Regions from separate parts of the Streptomyces stoeckheimensis genome, predicted to be linked through region 2. Evidence: riboswitches for the same ligand, from Rfam matches in the RefSeq annotation. Region 2 holds a riboswitch; each other region holds the start of a gene.

Region 1 (5,640 bases), 6.1 Mb from region 2:
AGGGAGGCCTTGGCCAGGGTCCGGATCCCGGCGACGGTGATCGAGCCGAAGAAGACGACCGCCGCCCCGCCGAGCACGGGCAGCGGCACGAGCGCGACGAGCGAGCCCAGGACCGGCACGAGGCCCATGAGGGCCAGGATCGCCCCGCACAGGGTGACCGCGTACCGGCTGCGGATGCGGCTGATCGCGACCAGGCCGACGTTCTGCGCGTAGGCGGTGCTCACGAAGGCCCCCAGAACACCGCCGAGTGCGGTGCCCAGGCCCTGGGCGCGCAGGCTGCCCGCGATGACGCGGGCGTCGACCGGTCGGTCGACCACCGATCCCACCGCGACCAGGGACGCGGTGGATTCCGTCATGGAGACGAGCATCACGACGAGCATGGTGGCGATGACCGGCACCTCGAACTGCGGGGCACCGAAGGCGAACGGTTCCGGGAGCGCGAACAGCGGTGCCTGGGAGAGGGCTTGGAACTCGACCTTGCCCATCGGCACCGCGGCCGCCGTGCCGGCGATGAGACCGAGCAGGATGGCCACCCGTTGCAGGAAGCGTCCGCTGAGGAGCCGGTGGAGGAGGAGCGTGACGGCGAGGGTTCCGGCGGCGAGCGCGAGGTTGGACGGCGATCCGTAGCCGGAGGCCCCGGGTTCGCCGCCCCGGGCCCATTCCCCGGCCACCGGCAGCAGCGAGAGTCCGACCAGCGTGATGACGGAGCCGCTGACGACGGGCGGGAAGAAGCGCAGGAGCCGGCAGAAGGCCGGGGCCAGGAGGAAGCAGACGAGCCCGGCGACGAGGGTGGCGCCGAACACCAGGGGCAGGGTGTCCTGCCCCCGTGACACGGAGGCGGCCAGGACCGGTGACACGACGGCGAAGGAGACGCCGTTGGTGACGGGCAGTCCGGCCCCGACACCCCAGAAGCGCAGGGTCTGGGCCACGGCGGCCAGGCCGGCGACGACCAGGCTCGCGGCCAGCAGCGCGGTGAGCTGCGCCGCGGTCAGGCCCAGGGCGCCGCCGATGATCAGCGGGGGCGCCGCGAGGCCCGCGTACATGCTGGCCACGTGCTGCAGGGCGGCGGGGACCATCCGCCGCATGGGCAGCACCTCGTCCGCGGGATGGACGGGGCGGGGCGAAGTGGAGCGTTCGGGTCTGGATTCGGGCGTACCCTCGCCGCGGCGCTGCGCGCGGACGGCCTGGGCACCGCGCTGAGCCCCCTCTTCAACGGATTCGCCGCCAGCGCCTTCGCGCAGAACGTCGGCCTGGTCGCCATCACCAAGGTCCGCAGCCGCTACGTCGTGGCCGCGAGCGGCGGCATCCTCATCCTGCTGGGCCTGTGCCCGTTCCTCGCCTCGGTCGTCTCGCTGGTGCCGCAGCCCGTCCTCGGCGGCGTCGGCCTCGCCCTGTTCGGCACGGTGGCCGCCAGCGGCATCCAGACCCTCGCGCAGGCCGGCCTGGAACGCGGTGACAACGTCCTCATCGTCGCCATCAGCCTCGGCATCGGTGTGATCCCGATGGCCAGCGAGGGCTTTTACCACGGCTTCCCCGAGAGCATGCGCATCATCCTCGACTCCGGCATCAGCACCGGCTGCGTCGCCGCGGTGCTGCTCAACCTCGCCTTCAACCACATCGGCCGCAGCGACAAGGACGACGCCCCGGAAAGGGAGCCCGCCTCCGCCGTGTCCGTGCACTGACGCAGGCCGGCCGGCGCACGGGCATCCCGTACGCCGGCCGTCCTGCGGGGAATCAGGCGTTCGGCCGGATTTCCGAACGCACCCGGCGGGCCGCTTCGACGAGGTGCTCCAGCGAGTCCTTCGTCTCGGGCCAGCCGCGGGTCTTCAGCCCGCAGTCGGGATTGACCCAGAGGCGTTCGGCGGGGATCGCCCCGAGTCCCCTGCGCAGCAGGGTCGCCGCTTCACCGGCCGAGGGGACGCGGGGAGAGTGGATGTCCCAGACTCCGGGGCCGACCTCGCGCGGGTAGCCCGCGCCGGCGAGCTCGTCCGCGACCTGCATGTGGGAGCGGGCCGCCTCCAGGCTGATGACGTCGGCGTCGAGGTGCTCGATGGCCTCGACGATGTCCCCGAACTCCGCGTAGCACATGTGGGTGTGGATCTGGGTGTCCGGTCGGACGCCGCTGGTGGTGAGGCGGAAGGATTCCGTGGCCCACGCCAGGTAGTCGGCGTGGTCGGCGGCGCGCAGCGGCAGCGTTTCGCGCAGGGCGGGCTCGTCGACCTGGATGACCGACGTACCGGCCGCTTCCAGGTCGTCGACCTCGTCGCGCAGGGCGAGTCCGACCTGGCGCGCGGTCTCGCCGAGGGGCTGGTCGTCGCGTACGAAGGACCAGGCGAGCATGGTGACCGGACCGGTCAGCATGCCCTTGACCGGCTTGGCCGTCTGCTGCTGAGCGTACGTGGTCCAGCGGACGGTCATCGGGTCGGGACGGGAGACGTCCCCGGCGAGGACCGGCGGGCGGACGTAGCGGGTGCCGTAGGACTGGACCCAGCCGTGCTGGGTGGCGAGGTATCCGGTGAGCTGCTCGGCGAAGTACTGGACCATGTCGTTGCGTTCGGGCTCGCCGTGCACGAGCACGTCGAGGCCCGTCTTCTCCTGGAAGGAGACGACCTCGCGGATCTCGGCGCGGATCCGCTCCTCGTAGGCCGCCGTGTCGATGCGTCCGGCGCGCAGGTCGGCGCGGGCGGTGCGCAGCTCCGTGGTCTGCGGGAAGGAGCCGATGGTGGTGGTGGGAAGCAGCGGCAGGCCTAGGTGGGCGCGCTGGGCGGCGGCCCGTTCGGCGTAGGGCTGGGCGCGGTGTCCGTCGGCCTCGGTGATCGCTGCGGTGCGGGCACGGACGGCCGGGTCGTGGGTGATCCGGGAGGCGGTACGGGAGGCCAGGTCGGCCCGGTTCGCGGCGAGTTCGGCGGCGATCGCGTCGGTGCCCCCGGCCAGTCCGCGGGCCAGCGTGCTGATCTCGGTGGCCTTCTGTCGGGCGAAGGCGAGCCAGCGCCGGACCTGCGGATCGGTGTCCCGCTCGGCGTCGGCGTCGATCGGGACGTGCAGCAGGGAGCAGGAGGCGGCCACGTCGACCCGGCCGGCGAGGCCGAGCAGGGTGCCGAGGGTGGTCAGTGACTTCTGGTGGTCGTTGATCCAGATGTTGCGGCCGTTGACCACGCCCGCGACCAGGCGCTTGCCGGGGATGCCGCCGACCGCGGCGAGGTCGTCGAGGTTGGCCGCGGCCCGGTCGGTGAAGTCGAGGGCGAGGCCCTCCACGGGCGCCTTCGCCAGGACGTGCAGGGCGTCGCCGAGCCGGTCGAAGTAGGAGGCGACGAGCAGCTTGGGGCGCTCTGTGAGGCCGCCGAGTTCGCGGTAGGCGCGGGCCGCCGCGTTCAGTTCGGCCGGTGTGCGGTCCTGGACCAGGGCCGGTTCGTCGAGCTGGACCCATGCGGCGCCCGCCGCGCGCAGGTCCGCGAGGACCTGCGCGTAGACGGGGAGCAGCCGGTCGAGCAGGGTGAGCGGCTCGAAGCCGGCGGCCACGCCGGGCGCGGGCTTGGCGAGGAGGAGGTAGGTCACCGGTCCGACCAGGACCGGGCGGGCCGTGTGGCCGAGGGCCAGGGCCTCCTTCAACTCGGCCACCTGCCGGGCGGGTTCGGCGGTGAAGACGGTGTCGGGCCCGAGTTCGGGGACCAGGTAGTGGTAGTTGGTGTCGAACCACTTGGTCATTTCGAGCGGGGCCACGTCCTGGGTGCCGCGGGCCATCGCGAAGTAGCCGTCCAGGGCGTCCGCCGCGACGGCGGACCGGTGGCGGTCGGGGATGGCGCCGACCATGACCGTGGTGTCCAGGACGTGGTCGTAGTACGAGAAGTCGCCGGTCGGAACCTCGGTGATGCCGGCCCCGGCGAGCTGGGCCCAGTTGGTCCGGCGCAGGTCGCGGGCCGTGGCGCGGAGGGCATCGGCGGTGACGCGGCCCTTCCAGTAGCCCTCGACGGCCTTCTTCAGTTCCCGGTTCTGTCCCTGGCGGGGGTAGCCGTACACGGTGGCCCGTACGGGCGCGGCTGCGGACTCGGTGGTCACGGAACTCTCCTTCGCGAGCGTGTCTCCATGAACCCGGTGACGGGTCGCGGAGGCGAAGGGTGCCGGAACGGGCGGACCGCCGGGGTCGCGTACGGCCGGGTACGCGACGGGAGGATCCGCCTGAGGTGCACGCCGACCCGCCCACGAGGTCACCGGGAAACCGTGCGCGGTCGATCGCGCACGGGCAACGGGCAGGTCTTCGGACTCGCGGGCTCGCCTGCCGGTCTCCCGGCGGGCTCCTAATGGCCGTCGCTTCCCAGGACCGGTTCCGGTCCCAGTGCGTATGACGGCGGTCGTTCCCGCTCACCGCTGCGGGGCAGTCCCGGATTCCCACCGGGTTCCCTCTTACGACGCATCCCGCCTGGCGGACGGGGGCGAACCAGCTGCGAGGCCCACAGTAGGGCGGGCGGCCGCGGAATGAACACGACTTCCCACATGTCGGACGGTGAAATGAGACACGGTGGACCTCGGCCCGGCCGCGCGGCGCTCTGCGGCCGCCGGACTATTTCTCCCGCTCGTGGTACGTCTTGCGGGTGTGCTCCGTGTGCGCGCGCATGATCGCGGTGGCGGCCTCCCCGTCCCGGTCCGCGATCTTCGCGTGGAGCCGGGCGTTCGTCGCGACGGCGGTGTCCACGTCGTCGGCGGCGACGGCCCGCTCCCCCTGGGCGCACAGCTCTTCGAGCGCGGCGAGGGCCTCGGCGTCGGCGTGTGCGGCGGCCAGCCGGGCGGCTTCGACCTCCAGGAGCGTGCGGACCGTGAGGAGCTGGTCCGCCTCCTCCTCGGTCGGCTCGTGCACGAACGCCCCCTGGGCGGGCCGCAGATCGACCCATCCCTCGGTGCTCAGGCGCTGCAGCGCCTCCTGCTCGCCGCCATGAACGCCTCGAACGGCGCGCTCGTCGCCACCCTGTCGACGGACGACAAGGCGACCTACGACCGACTGGCACCGCAGATCCGCGCGTTCAAGGTCGGCCACGGCACACCCCGTTCCCGCGGGGACCGCGAAGAACTCTTCGGCGGCTTCGGCGCCTCGTGGCGCGGCGCGTTCGTCGGTGGAGAGCTGCTGGTCCGCGCGGTGACCCGGGGCCCGGCTGACGAACGCCTGCCGGGCAACTTCCCCGACTACCACCTCATGCCGTGAGCCCGAGTACCGCCGAACGGGCAAATGACGCTGACGGCTCGGCAGGTGACCAAGAGTCACCATCACCCTAATTGTGGTCGATTGTCCGAATGTGGGTTGTACTGGACGCCAAGCAACACCATCCATGAACTGGAGCGTTACGTGGCATCCACCACTCTCACCGTCTGGAAGTTTCCCACGCCCGAGGGGGCCCAGCAGGCGGAGTCCGTCCTGCTCGCCCTGCAGAAGGAACAGCTGATACAGGTGCACGACGCCGCGGTCGTCACCTGGCGCGAAGATGCCAAGAAGCCGAAGACCCAGCAGCTGAACAGCCTCACGGGAGCCGGTGCGCTCTCCGGCACCTTCTGGGGGATGCTCTTCGGACTCCTGTTCTTCGTGCCGCTGCTCGGCGCAGCCGTGGGTGCGGCGGCCGGGGCCATCGGCGGATCGCTGTCCGACGTCGGCAT
Region 2 (5,640 bases):
GGGTTCCCGCCCGGGGAGCTGACGGTGGGCCGGGAGGCCATCCGGGTCCTGTGGCAGCAGGTCCTGGAACGGCGGCCCCGGTTCGAGCCCGAGCCGCCGCTGCCCACGCTGGTCAGCGACGGGATCGCGCTGACCTCCACGCCGCCGAGCGACGGCACGGGCGCCCGCGCCCAGGTGGTCCGCCGCCAGAGCGACGGAAGCTGGCTCCGCCTCCTGGACCAGCCCGAGTTCGCCCCCGCGCGGGCCGGGCGGGATCCGCAGGAGAGGGCCTGACGAGGCAATACACCTAGGCCGCCGGGGGGCGCACGGTCTGCCGGTGCGTCGGGGTCCCGCCCAGGTCCGCGAGCCAGTCGTCCAGGTCGGCCATGTCCGGAGCGTCCAGGAGGGCCGGGTCCACCGTGGTGCGGAGCTGGTGGGGAACCCCCGAGGCGAGCAGGAGGCGCAGACTGCGCTCCGCCGAGGCGGCCGCGTGGCCGACGCCGGTGACCCGTTCGTAGCGGCCGGGCGGAGCCTTGACGTCGAAGCCGACCCAGTCCAGCAGGTCCGCGTCCAGCAGCCGGGCCAGGCGCCGGGGGAAGGCTCCCCCGGTGTGGAGGCCGACCTCCAGGCCCAGCGCGCGGGCCTCCCGTACGGCCTGGGGCAGGCCGCGCTGGAGCAGCGGTTCCCCGCCCGAGAAGACGATCCCGTCGAGCAGCCCCGTCCGCCGGGCGAGGTGGCCGAGCACCTCGTTCCAGGAGACGGCGGCGGGGGCCCGGGCGGGCAGCAGGCCGGGGTTGTGGCAGTAGCCGCACCGCCAGGGGCAGCCCTGACAGAAGACGGTGGTGACCAGCCGGCCGGGCCAGTCGCAGGTGGACAGCCGGGACCAGCCGCCGATGCGGATGACGTCGCCGGCCCCTTCGCCGGTCACACCGCCGCCTTGAAGTGGACGCGCTCGGCGTGTTCGCCCTTCTTGCCGGTGTTGAAGGAGGACACCGGGCGGTGGTAGCCCATGACCCGGGTCCAGACCTCGCACGCCGCCCCGCACGTGGGGCAATGGGGCTGCTCCCCCGCCAGGTAGCCGTGGTCCGCGCAGATGGAGAAGGTCGGGGTCACCGTCAGGTACGGGAGCCGGAAGGTCTCCAGCGAGCGGCGGACCAGCGTGCGGCAGGCCTCCGCCGTCGGGATCCGCTCGGGGGTGTACAGGTGCAGGACGGTGCCGCCCGTGTACTTGCCCTGCAGTTCGTCCTGGCGTTCCAGCGCCTCGAAGGGGTCGTCGGTCCAGCCGACGGGCAGCTGCGAGGAGTTGGTGTAGTACGGGTTGGCGTCGGTGCCGGCCTGGAGGATGCCGGGGAAGCGGGCCCGGTCCTCCTTCGCGAAGCGGTACGTCGTGCCCTCGGCGGGTGTGGCCTCCAGGTTGTACAGGTGGCCGGTGCTCTCCTGGAAGTCGACCATCCGGGCCCGGACCCGGTCCAGGAGGCGGACGGCGAGGGCGTGCCCCTCGGGATCGGTGATGTCGTACGCGTCCCCGCTGAAGTTGCGGACCATCTCGTTGACGCCGTTGACCCCGATGGTGGAGAAGTGGTTACGCAGGGTGCCCAAGTACCGCTTGGTGTAGGGGAAGAGACCGCCGTCGATCAGGTTCTGGACGGTGATCCGCTTGAGTTCGAGGCTGTCCTTGGCGAGCTCGCACAGCCGGTCCACCTCGGCCAGCAGCCGCGTCTCGTCGCCCGCGCAAAGATGCCCGAGCCGGGCGCAGTTGAGGGTGACCACGCCGAGCGAGCCGGTCTGCTCGGCGCTGCCGAAGAGGCCGTTGCCGCGCTTGACCAGCTCGGTCAGGTCGAGCTGGAGCCGGCAGCACATGGAGCGGATCATGTGGGGTTCGAGCTCGGAGTTGATGAAGTTCTGGAAGTACGGGAGCCCGTACTTGGCGGTCATCGCGAAGAGCCGCTCGGCGTTCTCGCTCTCCCAGGGGAAGTCGCGGGTGATGTTGTAGGTCGGGATGGGGAAGGTGAACACCCGCCCGGCGGCGTCGCCTTGCGTCATCACCTCGATGTACGCCCGGTTGATCATGTCCATCTCGGCCTGGAGCTCGCCGTAGGTGAAGCCGGTCTCCTCCCCCGCGACCACCGGGATCTGCGCGCGCAGGTCCTCGGGGCAGGTCCAGTCGAAGGTGAGGTTGGTGAAGGGGGTCTGGGTGCCCCAGCGCGAGGGCACCTTGAGGTTGTGCACGAGCTCCTGGATGCACTGCCTGACCTGGTCGTACGTCATCGCGTCGAGGCGGACGTACGGGGCGAGGCAGGTGTCGAAGGAGGAGAAGGCCTGGGCGCCCGCCCATTCGTTCTGCAGGGTGCCGAGGAAGTTCACGATCTGGCCGACGGCCGAGGACAGGTGCTTGGGCGGGGCGGAGTCGATCTGGCCGGGGACCCCGTTGAAGCCCTCGGTGAGCAGGGTGCGCAGGGACCAGCCGGCGCAGTAGCCGGAGAGCATGTCCAGGTCGTGGAGGTGGAGGTCGCCCTCGCGGTGGGCGCGGGCCACGGCGGCGGGATAGACCTGCTCCAGCCAGTAGTTCGCGGTGACCTTGCCCGCGGCGTTGAGAATGAGTCCGCCGAGCGAATAGCCCTGGTTGGCGTTGGCGTTCACCCGCCAGTCCCGGCGGTCCAGGTATTCGGTCACGGTCTCTACGGCATCGACGACAGCAGTCACGGCAGCCCTCCCACGAGGCTCGGCACGGAAGAATGGCGGGCTTTACCGAAAGCCCGTGCCGGCAGGTGTCGGACTCGTCCGCCGTGGCGGACGTAACCGTTGCGGGGCAGTCCCGGATTCCCACCGGGTTCCCTGTTGCCTCGGTCGGGGAGAGGCCCCGCCGAACCGGCAGAGCCAACACTACATATAGATGTGACAGCAGAGCGCCACCACTACATATGGGGTGACGAAGGTCCCGGGGCAAGGGACTTCAGCCCCTACGGACCGGCCCCGGAGCCCTGCGGACTCAGCTCCGGCCGCTGGTGGCGGCGTAGTACTGGAGGTCCTGGACCTCCACCGTCCGGTCCACCCGGTAGCGCAGCTCCACCCGGGCCCCGGCCTTGCCGCCCCGCACCACGGACGCCGCGCCGACGCCCGGACCCAGGGGCAGCAGCTCGGAGTGGACCCCGGCCGGGGCCGCGTGCGCGTCCTCGGCCGCCCCCACGGTCGTACGGATGCTCGCGGGCGCGGTCAGGAAGCTCAGCACCTCCACCGTGTCCCGGGCCGCGGCGCTGCCGCCCCGCAGGGACATCACGAGGGACTGGCCGCCGCTCGGGTCCGCGGCGGCGAACTGGGTGCGCGAGCTCAGGTACAGCGTGTCTCGGACGATTTTCGGCCAGCCGCCCGTCTTGAACCGGGTGAGGTAGTAGGAGGAAAGGTCCAGGTAGGCATGGCCGTTGTGCAGGGAGGGCGCGAACTGGCTGCCCTCGCTGTAGTCGTTCCACGTGGTGAGTTGCACCCAGTCGGCCCCGTCCTCGATGGCGCGGTTCCATGTGGCGCGCAGGGTCGCGGTGTTGCCCGCCTCGTCGTAGATGCCCTGGTTGGGGCGGGCGTCCTGGACCGATACGGGCTGCATCCAGATCTTGCCCGCGGCGTGGGCGCGCCGGACGTCGCGCGTGGAGCTCTCCTGGCCGACGTAGCTGCGACTGCCCCACTCGGAGAATCCGTAGCTGATGGGCTCGAACTCACCGCTGTGCGCGCCGAAGTCGAGGAAGAGCGGGACGAAGGCGGTGCGGATGCCGTGCCGGGACTTCAAGGCGTCCATGACCCCGGTCCACCAGGCGACGCTCTTCTCCTCCGCCTTGAACGGCGAGACGACCAGCCGGCCGTCGGGGAGCCGGTGGGCGGACGGGGCCTTGCCGAGTTCCGCGAGGAGGTCGGCGAGCACGACCGGGTCGTCGGTGCCCAGGGAGGTCATGTCCGGCATCAGCATGACCTTGAAGGCCGGATCCACCGAACGGGCGGCTTCCATCAGGAGGTTGGAGCGTTCCCGGTTCTTCCCGGTCAGGGAGAGCAGGTCGAGGGTGAATCCGTCGATGCCGGCGGCGCGGGCCGTGCGGACCTCCTGCCGGAGGTTGACGAGCTCCCAGTCCCCGGCCTGGGGCGGGACGGGCAGCGGGCGGTCGCGGAGCAGGCCGCCGTAGCGCTCGTGCTTGCCGTTCTCGCCGTCCGGCTTCAGGTAGTTGCGGGTGTAGTAGTCGGCGTCGGCGCCGACGTTGTCCAGGGAGAGCGGGTACGGGGTGAAGTAGTGGGCGAAGACCAGCTTCTTGCCGGCGGCACCGGAGCGCAGGACGGCCGGCTGCGGCATGTCGAAGGGCAGGGCCCCCGTGGGGCGCACTGCGTCGCCCGAGCCGGCCCCCTGGGCCTTCGGGTCCGGGGCCTGCCCGCCGGGACTCTGCGGGGCGCTCGCGACCGGGCCGGTGGCGACGGGGCCGGTGGCGGTCGGCACGGGGCCGATGCCGGGGGTCCCGGGCAGGGTGTCCGCCGGGCCGGGTCCGGAGCGGGCCCGCGCGTCGGCGACGGTGCGCGGCTCCCAGGCGATGCCCGTCGCGGCGCAGACGCCGACGAGGAAGAAGGCGGAAAGGAAGAGGCTCAGCAGCGGTCTTCGGCGACGGAAGCCCGCACGGCGCCGGTGCGACGCGGGTCTCGCGCCCCGCCCTGCCCGATGCCGGTCCGCACTCATCCTGACCCCTCCCCCGTATGTGCCGCGCCATGCCCGTACATCGGGCGGCACAGCAGCAGTACAGCGGATTCCGGGCCCCCGGACAACCGTTCCCCGGGGGGCTGGGCCGCGGGAATGGACAAAGCCGCGTCGGGTGTACATCTCCTGCGATCATCGGGCGCCACGGGCTTTTCGCCGGAATAGGGAATTCCCCTGGCCATCCGATAGAACTGGCGCATAATCATCTGCATGCGGCTTGAAACAACACTCTTGCCGCAGCTGGTCACGCATGCAGGGGGGCATCGTGCCGATGAGGGATTCCAGAGGAGCCGGTACGTTCCCGGTGGCCTCCGCGGAGCTGTCCCGTCTTTTCACCGCCGTGCGGCGGGGCAAAGTGCTGACCGTCACCGGACGGTCCCGCGAGCCCCGGAGCCAATTGGTGCGGGAGATAGGGCAACGGCTCTCGTCCAATTTCTACGACGGCGTGGCCGTGGTGTCCATGGACCGCGTATTCGGGGTCCGCGACCTGACGGCCTCGCTGGGTTGCGTACCGGGCATGCCGTTCCTGCCGTGCGGGACGACGAACGCGGCGTCGTGGCTGGCGGAGCGCGACATGCTGCTCGTCCTCGACGGCTGCGAGCACCTCGCGTCCGAGGCCCTGGAGTGGCTGCGCGAGCTGCTCGCCGCGGCTCCCGGGCTGCGGGTGCTGGCCGCCGGGCCCGACCCGCTGGCCTTCGCTCCGGATCAGGTGCACCGGCTCTGACCGGACGCACGAACGGGTCCGCCCCGGCCGGCGATTGCCGACCGGGGCGGACCCGTGGATGCGGTGGACCTCAGTCCTGAGGGACCTCAGCCCTGGCTGACCTCAGTCCCGAGGGACCTCAGCCGAGGAGCGCGAGCGCCGCGTTCAGCGTCGCGGACGGCCGCATGATCGCCGAGGCCTTGGCGGCGTCGGGCTGGTAGTAGCCGCCGATCTC
Region 3 (5,640 bases), 560 kb from region 2:
CCCGGCCAGCTCCCGGGCCGTCTGTCCCAGGTCGAGGGTGGTGCCGATCAGCGCCGACGCATCGGCGACGAGTGCCAGGCGGCGCCGTGCCCGGGCGGCGTCGGCGGCCGCCCTGTGCTGCGCGGTGACGTCCACCACCGAGGTGGCCAGGCCCAGCACCCGCCCGGCGGGATCCTCCAGCCGGTAGAACGAGACCGACCAGGCATGCTCCTGGCCGGGATCGTCCGGGGCGTCCCCGACCATGAACCGGTCCAGCGCCGGCACCCCCGTGGCGAGGACCTCGCGCATCACCGACTCGATGGCGTCCCCCCTCAGAAACGGCGGCGTCTGCCCCGCGTCGGGTCCGGCACGGTCCTGGGCCGAGCCGCCGTTCATGCCTTCCAGCGCCGGATTGACCAGCATGAACCGCAGATCGGTGTCCATGACCCCGAGCCCGATCGGTGACTGGGAGATCAGCCGCAAGGACAGCGCCAGGTCCCGCTCCACACGCCGCAGCGTCACCTGGTCGGTGGCGATCCCCAGCGCGTAGTGGCCTCCCTGGTCGTCCTGCAGCCGCATGTTGCGGAACTCCACCAGCCGCGTACTGCCGTCCTTGTGCCGGACCGGGAAGCCGCCCGCCCAGCGCCGCCCGCTCTCCATCACGCGGGCGAACAGCCCGATGACGAAATCGAGGTGCTGCTCGTCGACCAGCAGGGGGCCCGCGAACCGCCCCAGCGCCTCGTCGGCGGAATATCCGAACAGTTCCTCGGCCTGCGGGCTCCACAGCGCGATCCGCCCGCTGTCGTCCAGCACCACCGCGGCCAGGCTCAGCACGTCCAGCAGCCCGCCGGGGGCCGCCGGGCCCGCACCCGTCCCGCCGACCTCGACCCGGAACGCATCGGACGCACTCATCCCGGCACCCTTCCGCTCACTCGTACGGCAGCCCGTACCGGCCGGACCCCGGGCTCCGATCTCCTCTCGCCCGCTCCCACCGTCTCATCGTCCCTCCGAACCGGCGGCGGGCGCCTCACGGCTACCAGCCGCCTGTCCGGTACGTCGCAGAGCGTGACGGAAGGCCCCGACGCTCGCGGACTGCGTGGGGCCCAGCGCGGCGCGTTCGGCCCTGTCGTCGCCTTCTCCCGCGCCCGTGCCATCGCGTAGACGCGAACGCCGATGAAGGTAGCTACCTGTGCTCCAAGGGCCAGCTACTTGGCGGTCAGCCTGCCTCAGCAGCCGCCTCGACGTCCTGGATGCCGCGCGGGGGCCTGGCTGGACCCACGGGAGGTAACACGCCTACGACGATGGCGGCAGACCAGGTGTCCGCGCCAGGCTCCAGCGGCCCCACCGGAATGGGGCGGGTTCTACATCTGCTGGCGCAACAACGGTCGGATCGCGGCAGCCGCCTGCGTGGTCCACGGGACCGCATAGTGGCGAGGGTCCGCCAGGACTGGCTGGCGGACCCTTTCACATCGCTCTTCAGAGAGACGCCGGAGCCGAAGGTACGGTCGCGCTCCGGTGCCCTGTCCCGGCAGTCCTGGGCTCCAGTACCCGTTCGGCGAGGTAGCCGAAAACGAGACCGAAGGAAGCCCACAACGTGGCCTGAATGGCGAGCGCCGCAAGACGGAACTCCCACACCACGTTGGCGGAAAAGTCCTTCGGCATCTCGTTGACGGCCGGGAGGAACGCGTAGGCCAGGCCGACGGCCAGGATGAAGAAGGAGCCGGCCGCGATCGTGGCGTTCCAATCGCCCAGACGCGGCGCGAGGCGCTTGCCGAGGATTACCGTGGCTACGGCCAGCAGGACACTGAGCACCATCATGAGGAAGTAGAGGGTGGTGCGCTGCCCGATGGTGTCGGCGTCGCTGACGGCCGGGGGATTTCCGGGGTACTTCAGGAACGGCACGACGTAGACCGCGATCAGGGCGCCGAGCGACAGCAGGACAGCGGTCGCTCGCGCGCTGAAGCGGCCGATCCGGCCGAGGGCGAAGCAGAACGCCAGGGCAGCGATCCCGCCCAGCGCGACGCCGTAGATGAGGATGCCGGTGGCAAGACCGGTAGTGGCCTGCATGGTGCGGCTGACCACTTCGATCCCATGTTCCGTGCTGTGCGCGTCCTCGTATGCGATGCCCGCGTCGATCTGCGGCTCGCCGAGGAAGTAGGCCACGGCCAGCGCGAGTAGCCCGGCGGCCAGGCCGGCGAGCATGCCGCGTACCAGAAGGTTTCTGACGGTTGCGGAGTTCATGTGTTCGCTCGCCTTCGTGTCAGTGGCAGGGGAAGCCGAGCAGGTGACGGCCGTCGTGCACCCATTCGTGCACACCGTCGCCCGAGAACACCGCCGTGGCGCCCTGTTCCGCGCCGACGAAGAACAGCAGGAGGAGCATCAGGGTTCCGAAGAAGGCCGCCCAGGGCAGGACCGCACGGATCGGCAGCGCGGCAGGTGCGACTGGGGCGGAAACGATCGGCGGAGCAACGGACTGCGCCATAGCAGGACCTCCTGTGGGAACACGCGTCCCGGTCGGGTGGAGCTCGAAGTGACGGCGGCGGGTCTGACTTGCCGAACGTGCACCGCCCAGTCCGTGAGCGATGTACAGGCATACAGTGGCGCGACCGTGCCGGATTCCCACCGGCTTCCGCCTGCCGTCGAATGATTCGTCGCGAAGGTACCGCGAAGCATCGACCACGCCAAGGGCGTGCGAGGCAGCAGAGAGAATCGCGCGATTCGGCTTCACGACTCAAATAGCGCCCGCAGATGCGCAGTTGTCGCGAAAAGAGAAGGTGCATGACAAGCGGGTGATGTTGATCTCAGCCGTGGGGTCGACACCGTAAATGCGCGGGCCCGCGCTCCGGCCGGGCTCTTCCGCCGGACCTGCCGGACTGCGACAAGCGCATGCGGAGCACGTCCCTGCCGCCTGCCCACCAGACCGTCGGCATGACGCTGCCACATCGACGGGTTCTCGCCTCTTGCGTGTCGATTCATCCCTTAATCGTCTGTTTGGCGAAACCGGGCAGGCCCGCCACAGCATCAACTAGTCTACTAAATGGATTAGCACGTGGGATTAAGGTTGCCCCATGACCAATCCGCATGCCCCTCGGCTGACCTCAGCGACGGGAGAGATACACCTGCATGGCTCGGTGCAGCGTCCTATTGACAGCACCCTGCAGCGGCAGCTCCCACTCGCCGAGTGTCTCGACGACCTCACCTCCGGTGCCGAGCTTCCAGCGCATCAGCCCGAAGGCGCGCTCCTGCGGATCCAAAGTCGCGGGCACACCGCGCATGTCGTATACCAACGCGCCCAGCGTGTGCGCGTCCCGGATCATCCGCCACTGCAAGGCGTTGCTCGGCCGTACTTCACGACGGTGGTCGGCGGAAGCTCCCGTCTGGTACCAGACGCGCCGTCCCGCCACGATCATGGTGTGGGCGGCGAGCACCTCATCCGCATGCCGTGCGAGATACAGCCTCATACGTCCCGGTTCCTCCGCATTCAGCTCCCTGTACTGCCGCTGGAAGTAGTCCAGCGACCGTCCCAGTCGGAAGCCGTCGCGCCGCTCGGTGACCTGCAGCAGCTCGTAGAAGGTCGCCACGTCGTCGCCCGTGCCGAGGAAGGTCTCGACCCCGGCTTTCGATGCCTTCTTGATGTTGCGGCGCCACTCCTGGTTCAGGCCGGACCACAGGTCGTCGGTGCTACGGCCGGCCAGTGGCACCTCGAAGAGGTAGCGGGGTTGGGCGTCGCCGGCACCGCCCTCCTCTCCGCAGCGTCGCCATCCGGCGGTCCGGAGCCGGTCGCCCACTGCCGCACCCACCGGATCCACGAGATCCGGTACCACGTCCTCGACCCGGCGTCCCGGTCCCACGGCCGTTTTGAGCGTCGACGCATGCCAGCGCCGGTACGGCAGCGGCGGGCCCATGCGTACGGCGAACGCCCCCGCGGAGCGCAAATGGTCCAGCAGCAGCTGGAGCATGTCCGTCAGCCTGGGATCGGCCCAGTCCAGCTGAGGCCCCTCCGGCAGATACGCGAAGTAGCGACGGGTTCCCGGCAGCGGCCGGTACAGCACCTGGGCGGCGCCGTGCTGGCGGCCCGAACCGTCGAACCAGCCGAGCCGCTCCGCCGTCCAGCCTTCCTTGACAGCCGCCCAGGACGGCAGCTGCAGAAAGCTCACCTGGTCCACCGATGTGCGCCCACTGAGGCTACTGAGGTATCCACGGTGCTGCTCGACGGTCGTGCGCGCTATCTCGAAACCGCTGGTGCGTTCAGTCATCTGCGCCTCGGCCACGGCCATGTCGGAGGCCTCCTCAATCCGGTCCACGCCCCTCCGGCGGGAGGGCGGCGGGAAGGGCCCGCTTACCTCTTGCACGCCTGGCCGTCCTGTCGTGTGGCAGGAACTTTCCGGCCGCTTCCTGATGGCGTGCGGAGGGGCGGGGCGTGACGACGCCGGAGCGGACGGAGTCCGCAGACAAGACGCCACCGCAGGCCCGGACCGGTCGGCTCCGCGGTGGCACCGTGATGATGCTCGGGTCGCTCGCGTCGCGGATCACCGGCTTCGTGCGCAGCGCGGTCATCGTCGCCGCGCTGGGAACGGCGCTGCTCGGAGATGCCTACAACGTCGCCAACACCGTGCCGAACATCGTCTACATCCTGCTGATCGGCGGGGCGCTGAACTCGGTGTTCGTGCCGGAGCTGGTTCGTGCCGCGAAGGAGCATGCGGACGCCGGCGTCGCCTACACCGACAGGCTGATCACCCTGTGCCTCGGGGCACTGACCGCGATCACCGCGGCGGCCGTGCTCGCCGCGCCCTGGATCGTCGCCGCGTACACGGACTACACGGGTGCGCAGCGAGAGCTGACCATCACCCTTGCCCGCTACTGCCTGCCTCAGATCCTCTTCTACGGCGTGTTCACGGTGCTCGGCCAGGTGCTCAACGCGCGCGACCGGTTCGGCGCGATGATGTGGACCCCGGTGCTCAACAACGTCGTCGTCATCGCCGTCTTCGGCTTGTACCTGGCCGTGGCGGTCGAGGCGAGATCAGCGGGCGACGTGAGTGACGCCCAGCTGCTCCTGCTCGGCGTCGGCAGCACCGCAGGTATCGCCGTCCAGGCGATTGCCCTGCTGCCCTCCTTGCGCGCAGCCGGATTCCGCTGGCGTCCGAGATTCGACTGGCGTGGGGCGGGCCTCGGCCGGCCACTGCGGGCCGCCGTGTGGACGCTGCTGCTCGTCCTGGCGAACCAGCTGGCGTACTGGGTGGTGACGCGACTGACCACGTCCACCGGAGTGCGGGCCGTTGCCGATGGGGTCATCGAAGGCGTGGGCTACACCGCCTACAGCAGCGCGTACCAGTTGTGGGTGGTGCCACAGGGCATCATCACGGTCTCCCTGGTCACCGCCCTGTTGCCGCGGATGAGCCGGGCCGCCGCCGACGGCGACATGGCCCGGGTGAGCTCGGATCTGTCCCGAGGACTGCGGACGACGGCGGTCGCGATCGTCCCCGCCGCTGCGGTCTTCCTGACGCTCGCGCCCCAGCTGACCGGCGTGGCGTATCAGTACGGACAGGTCAGTGAGGCCGATTCACAGGCGATCGGCTGGGTACTGGTGGCATTCGCTCCGGGCTTGGCGGCATTCTCCGCCCAGTACGTGCTCTCTCGCGGTTTCTACGCACTGGGCGACAC

Evidence for each region. A riboswitch is a leader RNA that binds a small molecule or an ion and turns the genes downstream of it on or off. The one in region 2 is predicted to bind cobalamin.
Region 1: another riboswitch for cobalamin. It lies ahead of metE (5-methyltetrahydropteroyltriglutamate--homocysteine S-methyltransferase); the one in region 2 lies ahead of ACE1OC_RS07070 (ribonucleoside triphosphate reductase).
Region 3: another riboswitch for cobalamin. It lies ahead of ACE1OC_RS04205 (CbtB domain-containing protein); the one in region 2 lies ahead of ACE1OC_RS07070 (ribonucleoside triphosphate reductase).

Annotation. Positions count from the first base shown of each region.
Region 1 covers NZ_CP169550.1:7,609,992-7,615,631, reverse strand. The annotation lists gene ACE1OC_RS34565 (nucleobase:cation symporter-2 family protein) at 1-1,085, opposite strand, end outside; partial or broken gene ACE1OC_RS34560 (solute carrier family 23 protein) at 1,152-1,682, shown strand; gene metE (5-methyltetrahydropteroyltriglutamate--homocysteine S-methyltransferase) at 1,735-4,056, opposite strand; cobalamin riboswitch at 4,229-4,455, opposite strand; partial or broken gene ACE1OC_RS34550 (FCD domain-containing protein) at 4,559-4,918, opposite strand; partial or broken gene ACE1OC_RS34545 (aldehyde dehydrogenase family protein) at 4,916-5,194, shown strand; gene ACE1OC_RS34540 (DUF1269 domain-containing protein) at 5,336-5,640, shown strand, end outside.
Region 2 covers NZ_CP169550.1:1,493,248-1,498,887, forward strand. The annotation lists gene ACE1OC_RS07060 (YybH family protein) at 1-273, shown strand, start outside; gene ACE1OC_RS07065 (anaerobic ribonucleoside-triphosphate reductase activating protein) at 287-907, opposite strand; gene ACE1OC_RS07070 (ribonucleoside triphosphate reductase) at 904-2,682, opposite strand; cobalamin riboswitch at 2,725-2,867, opposite strand; gene ACE1OC_RS07075 (glycoside hydrolase family 71 protein) at 2,969-4,684, opposite strand; gene ACE1OC_RS07080 (hypothetical protein) at 4,974-5,426, shown strand; gene ACE1OC_RS07085 (NADP-dependent isocitrate dehydrogenase) at 5,545-5,640, opposite strand, start outside.
Region 3 covers NZ_CP169550.1:929,065-934,704, forward strand. The annotation lists gene ACE1OC_RS04195 (SpoIIE family protein phosphatase) at 1-891, opposite strand, end outside; gene ACE1OC_RS04200 (CbtA family protein) at 1,456-2,220, opposite strand; gene ACE1OC_RS04205 (CbtB domain-containing protein) at 2,240-2,461, opposite strand; cobalamin riboswitch at 2,500-2,661, opposite strand; gene ACE1OC_RS04210 (lipid II:glycine glycyltransferase FemX) at 3,078-4,256, opposite strand; gene murJ (murein biosynthesis integral membrane protein MurJ) at 4,400-5,640, shown strand, end outside.